Regions from separate parts of the Leclercia sp. S52 genome, predicted to be linked through region 4. Evidence: predicted binding sites of a transcription regulator. Region 4 holds the regulator's gene; each other region holds the start of a gene.
What was found. Region 4 encodes CRP, which controls carbon source genes, mostly activating them, when cyclic AMP is high. Its sites were predicted from a motif close to ATGTGANNNNNNTCACAT; they were not measured.
Positions count from the first base shown of each region.

Region 1 (3,741 bases), 2.0 Mb from region 4:
CTGAATTTTCTTCATGAAACGTTCTACCAGGTCAACCGCCATGTCATCAACGCGAGCGTCGTTGTTACCAAACTGCGGGTATTCACCGTCGATTTCGAAGTCTACAGCCAGGCCGTCTTCGTCACGAATTGGTTTAACTTTCGCATATTTGATTGCGGACAGGGAGTCAGCCGCAACGGACAGACCTGCGATACCGCATGCCATGGTGCGAACAACGTCACGGTCGTGCAGCGCCATCAGAGAGGCTTCGTAGCTGTACTTGTCGTGCATGTAGTGGATGACGTTCAGTGCGGTAACGTACTGTTTAGCCAGCCAGTCCATGAAGTGATCCATACGATCCATCACTTCGTCGAAGTTCAGCACATCGCCTTTGATTGGTTCAGATTTAGGACCAACCTGGATTTTCAGTTTTTCATCAACGCCGCCGTTGATTGCATACAGCATGGTTTTCGCGAGGTTAGCGCGAGCACCGAAGAACTGCATTTGCTTACCAACAACCATCGGGCTTACGCAGCAAGCGATCGCGTAGTCGTCGTTGTTGAAGTCAGGACGCATCAGGTCATCGTTCTCGTACTGCAGAGAAGAGGTGTCGATGGACACTTTAGCGGCAAATTTTTTGAAGTTCAGTGGCAGTTTTTCAGACCACAGAATAGTGATGTTCGGCTCCGGAGACGGCCCCATGGTGTACAGGGTGTTCAGGAAACGGAAGCTGCTTTTGGTCACCAGGGTACGGCCATCTACGCCCATACCGGCGATAGATTCAGTTGCCCAGATTGGGTCACCGGAGAACAGTTCATCATACTCAGGGGTACGCAGGAAGCGAACCATACGCAGTTTCATGACCAGGTGGTCAATCATTTCCTGTGCTTCGAGCTCGGTGATTTTGCCAGCTTTCAGGTCACGTTCGATGTAGGCATCCAGGAAGGTGGACACACGACCGAAGGACATTGCCGCGCCGTTCTGAGATTTAACCGCCGCCAGGTAACCGAAATAGGTCCACTGGATAGCTTCCTGAGCGTTGGTCGCAGGACCGGAGATGTCGTAACCGTATTTGGCGGCCATCTCTTTGATCTGACCCAGCGCACGGTGCTGTTCGGAGATCTCTTCACGCAGACGGATAGTCGCTTCCAGGTTTACGCCGTTTTCCATGTCGGACTGCAGGGACAGGAACTGTGCGTATTTGTCTTTCATCAGGAAGTCGATACCGTACAGCGCAACGCGACGGTAGTCACCGATGATACGGCCACGGCCATACGCATCTGGCAGACCGGTCAGGACGCCTGATTTACGGCAGTTCAGGATGTCTTTGGTGTAAACGTCAAACACGCCCTGGTTGTGAGTTTTGCGGTATTCGGTGAAGATTTTCTTCAGCATTGGGTCCAGCTCGCGATCGTACGCTTTGCAGGAACCTTCAACCATTTTGATACCACCGAACGGGATAATCGCACGTTTCAGTGGAGCTTCAGTTTGCAGACCAACGATCTTCTCGAGGGATTTGTTGATGTAACCCGCGTCGTGAGAAGTAATAGTGGATGCAATGGAGGTGTCGAAATCAACAGGCGCGTGAGTGCGGTTTTCCTGCTTAACGCCTTCCATAACGCTGTCCCACAGGGCAGTGGTCGCGTCGGTGGCACCGGCCAGGAAGGATTCGTCACCTTCATATGGGGTGTAGTTTTTCTGGATGAAGTCACGAACGTTGACTTCATTCTGCCAATCACCTTTGGCAAAACCTTCCCATGCTGTGGCTAACTTTTCATTAAGTTCGGACATGTAACACCTACCTTCTTAAGTGGATTTTTTATTTACTGCCTGAGAAAACCATTAATGATGGTTATCGCCACGCAGGTAAATGACCCAGTATGTCAACCCAACCAGCAGACCACCGCCAATAATGTTCCCGATTGTGACTGGGATCAGGTTATCAGAGATGAAGTTCATAACGGTCAGGTGAGAGAAACTTTCCGGGCTGGAACCTACTGCAGTCCAGAACTCCGGGCTGGCAAAGTCACGGATTACGATACCGAATGGAATCATAAACATGTTTGCAATACTGTGTTCAAAGCCGCTGGCAACGAACATGGCGACAGGCAGAACCATAATCATGGCTTTGTCCATCAGGCTGCGGCCGGAGTAGCTCATCCAGACGGCCAGGCAGACCATCAGGTTGGCAAGAATGCCCAGCGCAACGGCTTCAATAAATGTGTGGTGTACTTTGTGGTCGGCGGTTTGCAGGACGTTTAGCCCCCACGCGCCGTTGGCGGTCATATATTCACCCGACAACCACATCAACAGGACAAACAGCAGGCAGCCAATCAGGTTTCCAACGTAAACGTTGAGCCAGTTTTTTGCCAGTTGGCCCCAGGTGATCTTACCGCTGGCTTTCGCGACCACGATAAGAACCGTCGAGGTAAAGAGGTCAGCGCCGCAGATAACGCACAGGATCAGACCCAGTGAGAAACAGATGCCGCCGATCAGCTTAGCGATACCGAAAGGCATCCCGGCAGTACCGGTGGTGGCGGTGATATAGAAAACAAAGGCAATGGAGATGAACACCCCGGCAGTGATGGCCAGGAAGAACGTCGTCATCGGTTGTTTCGTTGCTTTATAGACACCCGCTTCTTCGGCAACTTTCGCCATTGCAGCTGGGAGTAAAAGATCAAAAGGGTTGTCAGCTTTCACACTAACTCTCTCTTTATTAAGTCGGCGACGAGATACTAACAAAGCATTATAGAAGAGAAATTGATGTAGATCATATCTCGCCTGGCTTATAGGCCCGCAAAGTGCGTGGTTTTTCAGCAAATGCGGAGTAAGTATTTGATTATACGTATAAAAATAAATTTTAAAAGTTACTAAATGATTTGATTTTTTTCTTCCGACCTTCCCCCGGACAGTTAATTAGAATGGAGTATTTCATATAAAAAGTAACAATAATCGCCAGGGCGCCATAATTATAGCTACCAATATTTAACTTTATTATTACAACTAAAAGTTATTGCCGCAGAAATAAAAAACGGGGCAATAAAATTGCCCCGTAATATAACGTAGGTGATTGTATACGCCTACAGTTTGTAATGTTATGTAACGTTATTTAGCCCAGTAAGCGCTTTTAGCCTTCTGTAATTTCTCATAGGCCTTCAGCAGCGACTGGTGAGCAGGGAAGGCTTTCAGATCGCTATCCACTGCCTGCAGGCCGTGGAATGGCGCTTCACCGCTCAGGGCTGCACTGGCGTTCTCTACCGCTTCGGCACCGTACATACGGGTAAAGGCGTTAAGATATTGCAGCGGCTCACGATCCTCTTCCTGCGCCAGTAACAGCAGCGTCTGCAGGCAGCGGTAGTAGTTCGCGCGCTCTGCGCTGAATACCGAGGCGTTGAACTCGATAGTCCATTCGGTCCAGATCAGCGCCTGCTCCAGGTCGCCGCCCGCCAGCGCCAGCATCGCCTTCAGCTCACCGATACGCAGGGTGTACCAGCCGTTATCTTTGCCTGTCGCCAGGCCCAGCAGCTCGCGCACGCGGGTAAAGTCGTCGTGGCCTTCGTCGTCCAGCTGGGTGATGAGGTTCAGGTAGTCCTCTTTCTCCCACGCGCTCTCCGGCAGGGCCAGCAGGGTTTCGCGCAGATGCGCACCCATGCTGTTGTTCGCCAGCCACAGATCTTCCACCGGATAGATGTCGGACATGCCCGGGACCAGAATACGGCACGCATACACGCTCAGGTGTTCGTAATCCGCGATATACACTTC
Region 1 is NZ_CP152474.1:1,612,271-1,616,011, forward strand. Features, by position in the region: gene pflB (formate C-acetyltransferase) at 1-1,770, opposite strand, end outside; gene focA (formate transporter FocA) at 1,822-2,679, opposite strand; gene ycaO (30S ribosomal protein S12 methylthiotransferase accessory factor YcaO) at 3,085-3,741, opposite strand, start outside.
Region 1: a site for CRP is predicted at 2,738-2,755, ahead of focA (formate transporter FocA). Genes of this name have one in related genera too.

Region 2 (3,741 bases), 1.5 Mb from region 4:
AGAACTATCTCGACACCCTGCGCGCTATCGATCCAGAGCTGGTCAAAACGGCAGTGACCGGCCAGCGTTTCCAGCAGTGCTTCTTCGAGAACTGCCAGGATAAAGAGATCGAAGCCTTCGTCCGCGGTATTATCGGCTAAGTTGCCAGCACCAGTAAAAAAAGCCAGCTTATGCTGGCTTTTTTTTATGCCCGCTTTCTGGATACCGCGCTGCCGGCATCTTTCACCAGCCGCAGGGTATCGACCATCCCCAGCAGACAAACCAACGCAATCGCCACAAACGCCAGCCGGAAGCCGATCCCCGGTAGCGCCTCTATCCCCAGCATCTCGCTGCACAGCTCTCCGATGCGGATCCCGATAGCCCCAAGGGTGATCCCCAGCCCCACCGCCAGCTGGGTGGCAGTTGAGAACAGGGTGTTGGCATAGCTCATCTGCGGGGAAGGGACGTCGGCAAAGGCGAGGGTGCTGATGGCGGTAAACTGAATGGAACGGAATACCCCACCCAGATAGAGCACCAGCATGATCACCCACACCGGCGTTTGCGGGGTCAGGAAGGCACAGGCCAGCAGGGCCAGCACGTTCAGCGCCCCGTTGATCAGCAGCAGCTTTTTAAACCCCAGCCCGCGTATCAGCGGCGTGGTTGCCGGTTTGATGGTCAGGTTGCCGACAAATACCGCCAGCACCAGCAAACCGGAGTGGAATGCATCCATGCCGAATCCCACCTGGAACAGCAGCGGCAGCAAAAAGGGCACGGCGCTGATGGAGGCGCGAAACAGTGACCCACCGTACATCGTCACGCGAAAGGTGGGCACCTGCAGGGCGTCAAGGCGGATCATCGGCCATTCGGTGCGCCTGAAATGCCGCAGGGCATAGATCAAGGTGACCACGCCGATAGCCAGCAACGCGAAGGTGATTACCGTATTCACCTCCTGCGCCCCCATCATCTCCATGGCACAAACCAGGCTCACCATCGCTACCGAGGTGGCGATAAAGCCCGGGGTGTCGAACGGGCGGCGGGTCTCTTCATAGATGTCCGGGATAATGCGCAGCGCCAGCACGATGGCAATCAGCCCCAGCGGCACGTTAATAAAGAAGATCCAGCGCCAGTTGGCATAGCTGGTAATAAAGCCCCCCCAGCGGCGGGCCGATGATCGGTGCCACCAGCGCGGGCCAGGTGAGGGTGGCGATGGCGGTGATCAGCAGATGTTTCGGGGTGGTGCGCAGCACCGCCAGCCGCCCAACCGGCACCATCAGCGCGCCGCCCATCCCCTGCAGGACGCGCATGGCGACAAACTGATCGACGCTGGTGGCGAGGCCGCACAGCACCGAGGCAAGGGTAAAGATCGCCAGCGCCAGGGTGAAGACTTTGCGGGCACCAAAGCGGTCGGCGATCCAGCCGCTGGCGGGGATCAGCACCGCCAGGGTGATAAGATAGGCGCTGATGCCGATGTTGAGATCCACCGCCTGCACACCAAAGCTTCTCGCCATATCGGGCAGGGCGGTGGCGATCACCGTCCCGTCGAGAAACTCCATAAAGAAGGCACCAGCCACCAACAGCGCTGCGGGAGAGATCCCGCTGGCCGCTTTACCGGAGATGTTTTCGGTCATTTTTCCTCTGCCACTTAAAATTTTTTTTAAAAATTTACAGGAACAAACACGCTGCTAATTACATGATTTGTTTTTATTTTTAACAGGAACACTGTTTTATTTTAAATAAACTGCCGTGATGAATATCACAAAATAATTGATTTTTGTGATGGAGGTCATATTATAAGCGCATCAACGATAACACCTGCATAACATTTAGCCGGAGCATAATGATGAAATTGCGCAAAATCCTGAAAAGCATGTTCGAATCCTACTGCAAGACCTTTAAGGACGTACCGCCAGGCGCGATGTTCTGATAAGAAAAAACCTGCTTCGGCAGGTTTTTTTGTGCCTGCAGGCCGCATCCGGGCGGGCGTTTTGCTACTATGGCGGCCTTTCAAACAGGAGAAGCCTATGTCTCAAAACCTGAGTGCCGATCAGGAACTGATCTCTGACGTTGTTGCATGCCAGCTGGTCATCAAACAAATCCTTGATGTGATTGAAATCATCGCCCCCGCAGAGGTGCGCGAGAAGATGTCCAGCCAGCTCAGAAACATCGATTTCGCCAGCAATCCTGCGTCGGCTGACCCGGTCACGCTGCGTGCGGTTCAGAAAGCCATTGCACTGATTGAACTGAAGTTCACGCCGCAGGGCGAGTCTCACTAAAATAAACCGACGTTTTGAATTTAGAAATGGTTTTATGAGAATTTTGTGAACGGGCGACCCAGGGTCGCCCGGCATGAGGATTACAGGAAGGTCTGCACCAGCAGATAGCTCACCGCACAGGCACAGCTCACCCCGATAAGCCCCGGCAGAATAAAGCTGTGGTTGATAATAAACTTGCCGATGCGCGTGGTGCCCGAGCGGTCAAAGCCGATGCAGGCGAGGTCGCTGGGGTAGGTCGGCAAAACGAAATAGCCGTAAGACGCCGGGAAGAAAGCAATCAGCATCTTCGGATCGATCCCCAGCATTAACCCCATCGGCGCGACCGCGGTCAGCGCTGCCGCCTGGCTGTTCACCAGCTTCGAGACCAGGAACAGCACGATGGCGTAGGTCCAGGGATGGCTTTTCACCACCCCCTCAAGGGCCATCTTCAGCTCATCCAGATGCGCCTGGAAAAAGGTATCGCTCATCCACGCCACGCCAAAGACCGAGAAGATCGCCACCATCCCGGCCTTAAACACCGCCCCGTTTGAAATGGACGCAGCATTCACTTTGCACACCATCAGCATCACGGCCCCGGCAATCAGCATCATCATCTGGATCACCAGGTTCATCGACAGCGCCGTCAGCTTGCCTTTCACCTCAAAGGCCGGACGCAGCTCGGGCAGGGCGCCCAGCAGCACCACGACGGCAATCCCGGCGAAGAAGATCCACGTAGACCAGTAGGCCTGTTTCGGGAAACGCTGATTCATTAAGGTGTCGGTACTGCCATAGATAAACTTACGCTGCTCGGGATCCTGCAGCCGGGCCTGAAACTCTTCGTCGTCGGCCAGATCCTTGCCGCGGCGCAGACTCCACAGAGCGGCAATCGCTACCCCCGCCAGCGAAGCCGGGACCGAAATGGCGAGGATCTGCAGAATGCCAAAGGCCTGGCCGACCCCGTGCTGCGCGGCAAGAATCGACATCAGCGAGACAACGGCGACCGATACCGGAGAGGCGGTAATCGCCATCTGCGAGGCAATGGACGCCACCGCCATCGGGCGCTCCGGGCGGATACCTTTTTTCAGCGCGATATCGGCGATGATCGGGAACATGGTATAGACCACATGGCCGGTTCCGCACAGGAAGGTCAGCATCCAGGTGGTGAAAGGGGCGAGCAGGGTGATGTGTTGTGGATGCCGACGCAGCAGCCGTTCGGCAAACTGCATCATCACGTTCAGACCTCCGGCCGTTTGCAGCGTAGCCGCACAGCCAATGACCGCGAGGATCGTCAGCATGACATCCACCGGAGGCTTACCGGGCTGAAGCCCAAAGACAAAGCTGAGAATAAACAGGCCAATGCCGCTTATCAGCCCCAGCCCCATGCCACCGAACCGGGTACCAATGAGCAGGCACAGAATAATGACAATAAATTCAACGGTAATCATACGTATCCTTCGTCTGTGAAAATGAAATTTTCGCAAATCATTACACGGAGAAGGGTTATTCGGTG
Region 2 is NZ_CP152474.1:3,026,644-3,030,384, reverse strand. Features, by position in the region: gene AAHB66_RS14620 (RpiB/LacA/LacB family sugar-phosphate isomerase) at 1-140, shown strand, start outside; partial or broken gene AAHB66_RS14615 (MFS transporter) at 185-1,607, opposite strand; gene azuC (stress response protein AzuC) at 1,820-1,903, shown strand; gene AAHB66_RS14605 (DUF2766 family protein) at 2,001-2,252, shown strand; gene AAHB66_RS14600 (anaerobic C4-dicarboxylate transporter) at 2,333-3,676, opposite strand.
Region 2: a site for CRP is predicted at 1,751-1,768, ahead of azuC (stress response protein AzuC). Genes of this name have one in related genera too.

Region 3 (3,741 bases), 1.1 Mb from region 4:
AGCGGCGTGGACCAGGCCGGTCCCAGCAGCATGTCCTGCCAGACATCAATGGCGGTAAAGGCATAGCTGCGCAGATAGCCGAGCGGGATCAGCCCCAGCTCTCTGGCGCGGGATTCGGTCATCAGGATCACCGCCGCCGCGCCATCGGTTAACGGCGTGCTGTTGGCGGCGGTCACGGTGCCGTGCTTACGGTCGAAGGCCGGACGCAGTTTCGCGTAATCGGCCAGCGTGGACGTGCCGCGAATATTATTATCTTCGCTCAGCGGCTCGCGGTAAGGCGGGGTGTAGGCGGTCATCACCTCGTTCGCCAGCTTGCCTTCCGCCCAGGCCTGAGCGGCACGCTGATGCGAGCGGTGCGCCAGGGCATCCTGCTGTTCGCGGGTAATGCCGTAGGTCTTCGCCATCTGTTCGGCGGTATCGCCCATCCGCAGGCCGGTGGAGTATTCCGCAACCGCAGGCGGCACGGGGAGGAGATCGCGCAAACGCAGGCGCGAGAAGAGGGATAAACGCTGCCCGGTGGTGCGGGCCTTATTGACATCCACCAGCACGCGGGCAAGCTTTTTGCTGACGCCGATCGGCAGGACAGACGAGGAGTCCGCGCCGCCAGCGATGCCGGCACGAATGGTGCCCGTGATCAGGCTTTCTGCGACGTTCGCCACCGCCTGAAAGCTGGTGGCGCAGGCGCGGCTGACGCTGTAGGCGTCGGTGTGGACGTTCATGCCAGTGCCCAGCACGATCTCACGGGCGATATTGGGCGCTTCCGGCATTTGCACCACCTGGCCGAAGACCAACTGTTCAATCACCTCAGGAGGTATTTCGCTGCGAGCCAGCAACTCCCCCACCACCATTTTTCCCAGATCGACGGCAGGTATGCCATGAAACGCCGTCGCCTGACGGGCAAATGGCGTACGTAATCCACTGACAATGGCAATGCGATCGCCCTGACGGGTGATTAGCGGTAATGCCTGACTCATAACGCTCCCCTGTGAATAACAAATGCGCAAAGTGGTCTGACCTGATAACAGTCTTAACCAAATTTTTACATTAGCCAATCGGGGAGAAGAAAAATTGCGAGCGAAGCCACAGAGCACAAACGAAACGCCCCCATGAATGGAGGCGTTGAAGGGAAATTAACGCAGACCGAGCTGGAAAATCAGAGACTCAGCTTCGCAGCTGAACACGAAATCGATGTCCAGGCGCACCCCGCCGTTTACTTCGGTGAAGGTGGAGGTGATGTCGCACGGTTCAGACTCAACGCCGCGGGCTTTCGCAGTCAGTGCGGCCAGCGTCTCTTCGGCTTCGGCACGGCTGGCGAACTCACGGCTGTAAGAGGCGGTGCAATCCGTGTTATCCACGATGGTACCCACATCCATACAGCAGCAAACCGGGGTTTCATCAGCACTGCATTTACTCATAGTAGATTTCCTCTGTAGTCGCGCACGGCGCGAAATAGACAAGATGCTGATATTTTACGCCCCGCCCGAAAGCGGCTCCAGTCGTTAATGGCGTAAAAGCCGGTAAGTGAGCAATATCACACGTAAAAATGATCTAAAACAAAAATCACCCGTTTGGAGTAAGCGAACTGGTCACAATTTTGCCAACCAGATCCCGTTTCGAAAAACATATCAGTAAATATTAATAAACAGACTTGCAACATTCTATCTGGTCAGACCTATACTCTCGCCACTGGTCTGATTTCTAAGTGTTACCACAGACCCTACACTTCGCGCTCCTGTTACGGTGTGTAACAAATATTGAATAAAAATAACTCAATGAGGTTATGGTCATGAGCCAGAAAACCCTGTTCAAAAAAACTGCGCTCGCAATCGCAGTGGCAATCGTCTCCACCTCCGCCTGGTCAGCGGGCTTTCAGCTAAATGAGTTCTCTTCCTCAGGCCTGGGCCGCGCCTATTCCGGGGAAGGTGCCATCGCTGATGACGCAGGGAATGCGAGCCGTAACCCGGCGCTGATCACCATGTTTGATCGCCCGACCTTCTCTATCGGTGCCGTTTATATCGATCCCGATGTCAACGTCACGGGTAACTCCGCCTTAACAGGACAGAGTGCAGACCAGGACAATATCGCCCCGACCGCCTGGGTGCCTAACGTGCACTTTGTTATGCCAATCAACGACCAGTTTGGTTGGGGTGCGTCTGTCACTTCCAACTACGGTCTGGCAACCGAATTTAACGACAGCTACGCGGCGGGTATCTACGGCGGTAAAACCGATCTGGAAACCCTCAACCTGAACCTGAGCGGAGCCTATCGTCTCGACAGCAACTGGAGCTTTGGCCTGGGCTTTGATGCCGTTTACGCGAAAGCCAAAATTGAGCGTTATGCAGGTTCGCTGGGTCCATTGCTGTCACGTCAGCTGACCGGCCGCGTACCGCCATCCTACCTGAATGGGATCAACGAGCCTGACGATCAGATTGCCTACCTGAAAGGCGACGAATGGGGCTTCGGCTGGAACGCCGGTATCCTGTATGAGCTGGATAAAAACAACCGCTGGGGTCTGACCTACCGCTCTGAAGTGAAAATCGACTTCGACGGCGACTATAAGAGCTCCATCAACCCGGCCCTGAACAGCATCCTGGGCAGTATGGGTCTGCCGTCGGGCACCGGTGGCCGCACCGAGAGCGGCTCTCTGTCGCTGCATCTGCCAGAAATGTGGGAAGTCTCCGGGTATAACCTCGTGGCGCCGCAGTGGGCTGTTCACTACAGTCTGACCTACACCAGCTGGAGCCAGTTCCAGGAGCTGAAGGCCACCGGCAACAACGGTCAAACCCTGTTCTATAAAGATGAAAGCTTTAAAGATGCGTACCGTATCGCGCTGGGTACCACCTATTACTACGACAAGAACTGGACCTTCCGCACCGGTATCGCCTTTGACGACAGCCCGGTTCCGGCCGACAAGCGTTCCATCTCCATCCCGGATCAGGACCGTCTGTGGCTGAGCGCCGGTATGACCTACGCCTTTAACGATGATGCCTCTATCGACGTGGGCGCATCTTATATGCATGGTCAGAAAGTCAGCTTCACCGAGGGCGAAGGCCCGGCTGCGTATAACTTCACTTCTGAAGGCAAGGCGTGGCTGTTCGGGACCAACTTCAACTACGCGTTCTAATCACGTAGCGATAAAAAAAGGTGAGCCTCGTGCTCACCTTTTCTTTTTTATTCCGCATCAATCTCGGAGAGTTCATTCTCGATCGCTTTCGCGTTCGGGTTATCTTCCGGTTTCAGCTTACCGCCGTTAGCAATAAAGTCATGGTTCTGGAAGTAGGCTTCACGCACCATGATGTACGGATCGGAAGACTGACGCAGCAGACCGTCTGAATCCAGCAGCTGTGCGCGCGATTCCACCCCTTCCAGCGTCCATTTACCCACCGACAGCGGCCAGGTCAGCCACGACAGTACCGGATAGAGGGTATCGACCGCATCACCGCCATCATCACGCAGCGTGAAGCTGCCGTAGAACGGTAAATGAACATACGGGCCGTAACCCACATTGTAATGACCCAGCGTACTACCGAAACGGTGTGGCTGCTCGCGTTGCAGCTTCGGATTCGCCATCCCGGCAACGTCAATAAAGCCGCCCATCCCTAACAGGGTGTTCAGGAAGAAGCGGGTGAAGTGGACCATCCCCTGGTAGGGATCGCCCTGCAGGAAGAAGTTCGCCATCACCGCAGGCTCTTCAAGGTTGCTGGTGAAGTTACTCAGCCCGTTACGGGCAGGTTGAGGAAC
Region 3 is NZ_CP152474.1:3,410,916-3,414,656, forward strand. Features, by position in the region: gene fadI (acetyl-CoA C-acyltransferase FadI) at 1-974, opposite strand, end outside; gene AAHB66_RS16390 (YfcZ/YiiS family protein) at 1,131-1,415, opposite strand; gene fadL (long-chain fatty acid transporter FadL) at 1,787-3,124, shown strand; gene mlaA (phospholipid-binding lipoprotein MlaA) at 3,172-3,741, opposite strand, start outside.
Region 3: a site for CRP is predicted at 1,520-1,537, ahead of AAHB66_RS16390 (YfcZ/YiiS family protein). Genes of this name have one in related genera too.

Region 4 (3,741 bases):
CAGCACCCGCAGGCGGGCCGCAACGGTCTGCGCGTTCCAGCGGATCACCGCTTCGGCGTGGCTGCGCTCCACCAGCTTTTGCACCTCCTTCGGGTGATGCAGGCTGACGGAGATGTGCTCCTGTAGATCCAGGCCCACCTGGAAGGTACGCAGCAGGCGTTTGTATTCATGATTTCTGTTGGCCGCCAGCATATGCAGCTGCTGATAACAGAGGCTGATCAGATCCACCACCTTCTGCTGACGGGCCAGCAGCGGCGGCAGCGATTTTTCAGGGTCGGTGTGCTGCGTCAGCAGGGTGTATTTTGCTTCGCAATAATCTGCCAGCTGTTGATAGAGCACGCTCAGCGACTCGCGCAGCGGCTGTTCGCGCCACATCCAGAACCAGAACCAGTTAAACAGCCCGTACCAGAGCGTGCCCAGCGTATAGAGGAGCAGCGGCTCCCAGACCGGCATGTTTCCCGCCAGGCTCAGGGTAAAGATGGCCGCAATCAGCGAGGCGGGCAGCAGTCGCGCATGCAGGGCGCTGATCTCAGCCGTGACCCCCAGCGTCATCGCCAGCACGGTGAGAATGAGGGGCAGCGGAATATCCCGCGCCAGCAACAGCTGCACGGCCAGGCTACAGCCCGCGAACAGGCAGCCGCCAATAGTCAGACGCTTAAAGAAGCGTTTATGCGGGGTGTCCAGACCGGCAATGTTGCAGCAGGCAGGAACGAGGGAGAAGAGCAGACCCTGTTGCAGATGGCCGAAGATCAACCCCACAGCCACGGGGAGACACAACACCAGGGTTTGCCGCAGTGCGTAGTTAACTTCCGGGTGATAAATGAGCCTGCGCCACATGGGGATAGAGACAAAAACGGCGTGTCATCGTGCGATGCCACGCCGTTTTAGCGGAATTAACGTGTTCCGTAAACCACGATGGTTTTACCGTGGGCAGAAATCAGGTTTTGATCTTCCAGCATTTTCAGGATACGACCCACGGTCTCACGAGAACATCCGACGATCTGACCAATTTCCTGACGGGTAATTTTAATTTGCATACCGTCCGGGTGGGTCATTGCGTCTGGCTGTTTCGCCAGGTTCAGTAAGGTCTGGGCAATGCGGCCCGTTACGTCGAGGAAGGCGAGGTTACCCACTTTCTCGGACGTGACCTGCAGACGGCGAGCCATCTGCGAAGAGAGGCGCATCAGGATATCCGGGTTCACCTGGATCAGCTGGCGGAATTTCTTATAAGAGATTTCAGCCACTTCACAGGCAGTTTTTGCACGAACCCAGGCGCTACGCTCCTGACCTTCTTCAAACAGGCCCAGTTCGCCGATGAAATCTCCCTGATTCAGGTAAGAGAGGATCATCTCTTTGCCTTCTTCATCTTTGATCAGCACTGCCACTGAGCCTTTGACGATGTAATACAACGTTTCCGCTTTTTCACCCTGGTGAATCAGCGTGCTCTTCGATGGGTACTTATGAATATGGCAATGAGACAAGAACCATTCGAGAGTCGGGTCTGTTTGCGGTTTGCCAAGCACCATGCGCTGTTATCCTCTGTTATAAGCTGTCTCCAGAGTCTGGCTGTGTACCTGTACTCTGGGGTTGCAATCGAATTCTTTCCCCTGCCTGGGGTCTGGCTGTCACAATAATTAGCAGCCTGTAACGTGTGATGTCCTCTGCATACATGTGCAACGTCAATGTATTACTGTAGCATCTCGACTGTTTTAGCATAGCTTTCGCCGCCTGTCTCCTGGTGTCTCGCTTCAGCTTGATGCAGGTCGACTTCCGTTGTCAGAATTGTTACTGACGCGTAATCTGTCAGGAAAAATGCAATCCTGGAGTTAATACAAATGCAAGCACGTGTGAAGTGGGTTGAAGGGTTAACGTTCCTCGGTGAGTCGGCTTCCGGGCACCAGATTTTGATGGATGGCAACTCCGGCGATAAAGCGCCAAGTCCGATGGAAGTGGTCCTGATGGCGGCAGGCGGATGCAGTGCGATCGACGTGGTATCGATCCTGCAAAAAGGTCGTCACGATGTGACCGACTGCGAAGTCAAACTGACCTCAGCGCGTCGTGAAGAGGCGCCGCGCCTGTTCACCCATATCAATCTTCACTTCGTGGTCACCGGCAAAGAACTGAAAGACGCGGCGGTCTCCCGTGCGGTGGATCTCTCAGCCGAGAAGTACTGCTCCGTGGCGCTGATGCTGGAGAAAGCCGTAAAGATTACCCACTCGTATGAAGTGATCGAGGCGTAAGCCTTGCGAAAACGCCGGGCGGCACTTCGTTTGCCCGGCCTACAGAGCCCGTAGGCCCAGTAAGCGTAGCGCCACCGGGCAACAAGGCCTCAATCGATTTTCTTCCCTTCCATCAACCGCTGCACCAGCGGCGTCATGATTAACTCCATCGCCAGCCCCATCTTCCCGCCCGGGACTACCAGTGTATTGATGTGAGAAATAAATGAACCCTGCAGCATCGCCAGCAGCCAGGGGTAATCGATATTGTCCAGATTGCGGAAATGGATCACCACAAAGCTCTCGTCCAGCGACGGGATGCCTTTGGCGGCAAAGGGATTAGAGGTATCCACGGTCGGGACGCGCTGGAAGTTAATGTGGGTGCGGGAAAACTGCGGCGTCAGGAAGTTAATGTAATCCTCCATCGAGCGCACCACGGAGTCCATCACCGCCTCGCGGGAATGGCCGCGTTCGCTGGTATCCCGCGTCAGCTTCTGGATCCACTCCAGGTTCACAATAGGGACTACCCCCACCAGCAGATCGACATGGCGCGCCACGTCGTGTTGCGGCGTGACTACCCCGCCATGCAGGCCTTCATAAAACAGCACGTCGGTGGGTTCCGGCAGGGGCTGCCAGGGGGTGAAGGTGCCCGGCACCTGGTTCCAGGGGACCGCTTCGTCATAGGTGTGCAGGTATTTGCGCGCCTGGCCAGTGCCGCTTCGCCCGTATTCAGCGAAGGTTTGCTCCAGCAGGCCAAAGTCGTTGGCATCCGGGCCAAAGTAGCTGATGTGTTTGCCCATATCCCGGGCTTTGCGGATGGCCATATCCATCTCAGGGCGGGTGTAGCGGTGAAAGCTGTCGCCTTCCACTTCCGCGGCACGCAGATGCAGCTGCGAGAAGATCTTACGAAAGGCGAGGCTGGTGGTGGTGGTACCGGCACCACTCGACCCTGTAACGGCAATAACCGGATGTCTGGCGGACATAGCAACTCCCTGAGTGGAAAGCGATCGCGGTTAACCGCGAAATTGATTGCGAGGCATGATGTTGACGGTTTCGTGCAGCTCGGACCACACGACCAGCACCTCACCGCTTTGCAGCTGGCGCCTGACGTCGGCGACCTTCTGCTCAAGCGAAAGCTCCTGTTCACCATAATCGGTGCCTTCGCGTAACACAAAGCTTTCAATCAGATTATCCAGCGTTTCGGGAGCCAGATCTTGCCAGGGAATAATCATCTTATGGGTTCCAGGTATGTGGTCAGCCAGTCCGGGATACGCGTTTCCAGCCACATCGTTGGGCGCCGCAGCGTGCCGCCAACAAAGCCCACGTGTCCACCGTGTTCGGTCAGCTGATACTGCACGTTGGCGGGCAAAAACGCCTGCGCCGGTATCGAGTGATGATCCATAAAGGGATCGTCTTTAGCGTGAATAATCAGCACCGGTTTGGTGATCTTGCTGAGCACCGGCATGGCGCTGCACTGACGATAGTAGTCAATAGCATCGGCAAAACCGTGAATTTTGGCGGTGAT
Region 4 is NZ_CP152474.1:4,501,345-4,505,085, reverse strand. Features, by position in the region: gene AAHB66_RS21710 (YccS/YhfK family putative transporter) at 1-837, opposite strand, end outside; gene crp (cAMP-activated global transcriptional regulator CRP) at 894-1,526, opposite strand; gene AAHB66_RS21700 (OsmC family protein) at 1,836-2,240, shown strand; gene AAHB66_RS21695 (phosphoribulokinase) at 2,330-3,199, opposite strand; gene AAHB66_RS21690 (YheU family protein) at 3,230-3,448, opposite strand; gene AAHB66_RS21685 (hydrolase) at 3,445-3,741, opposite strand, start outside.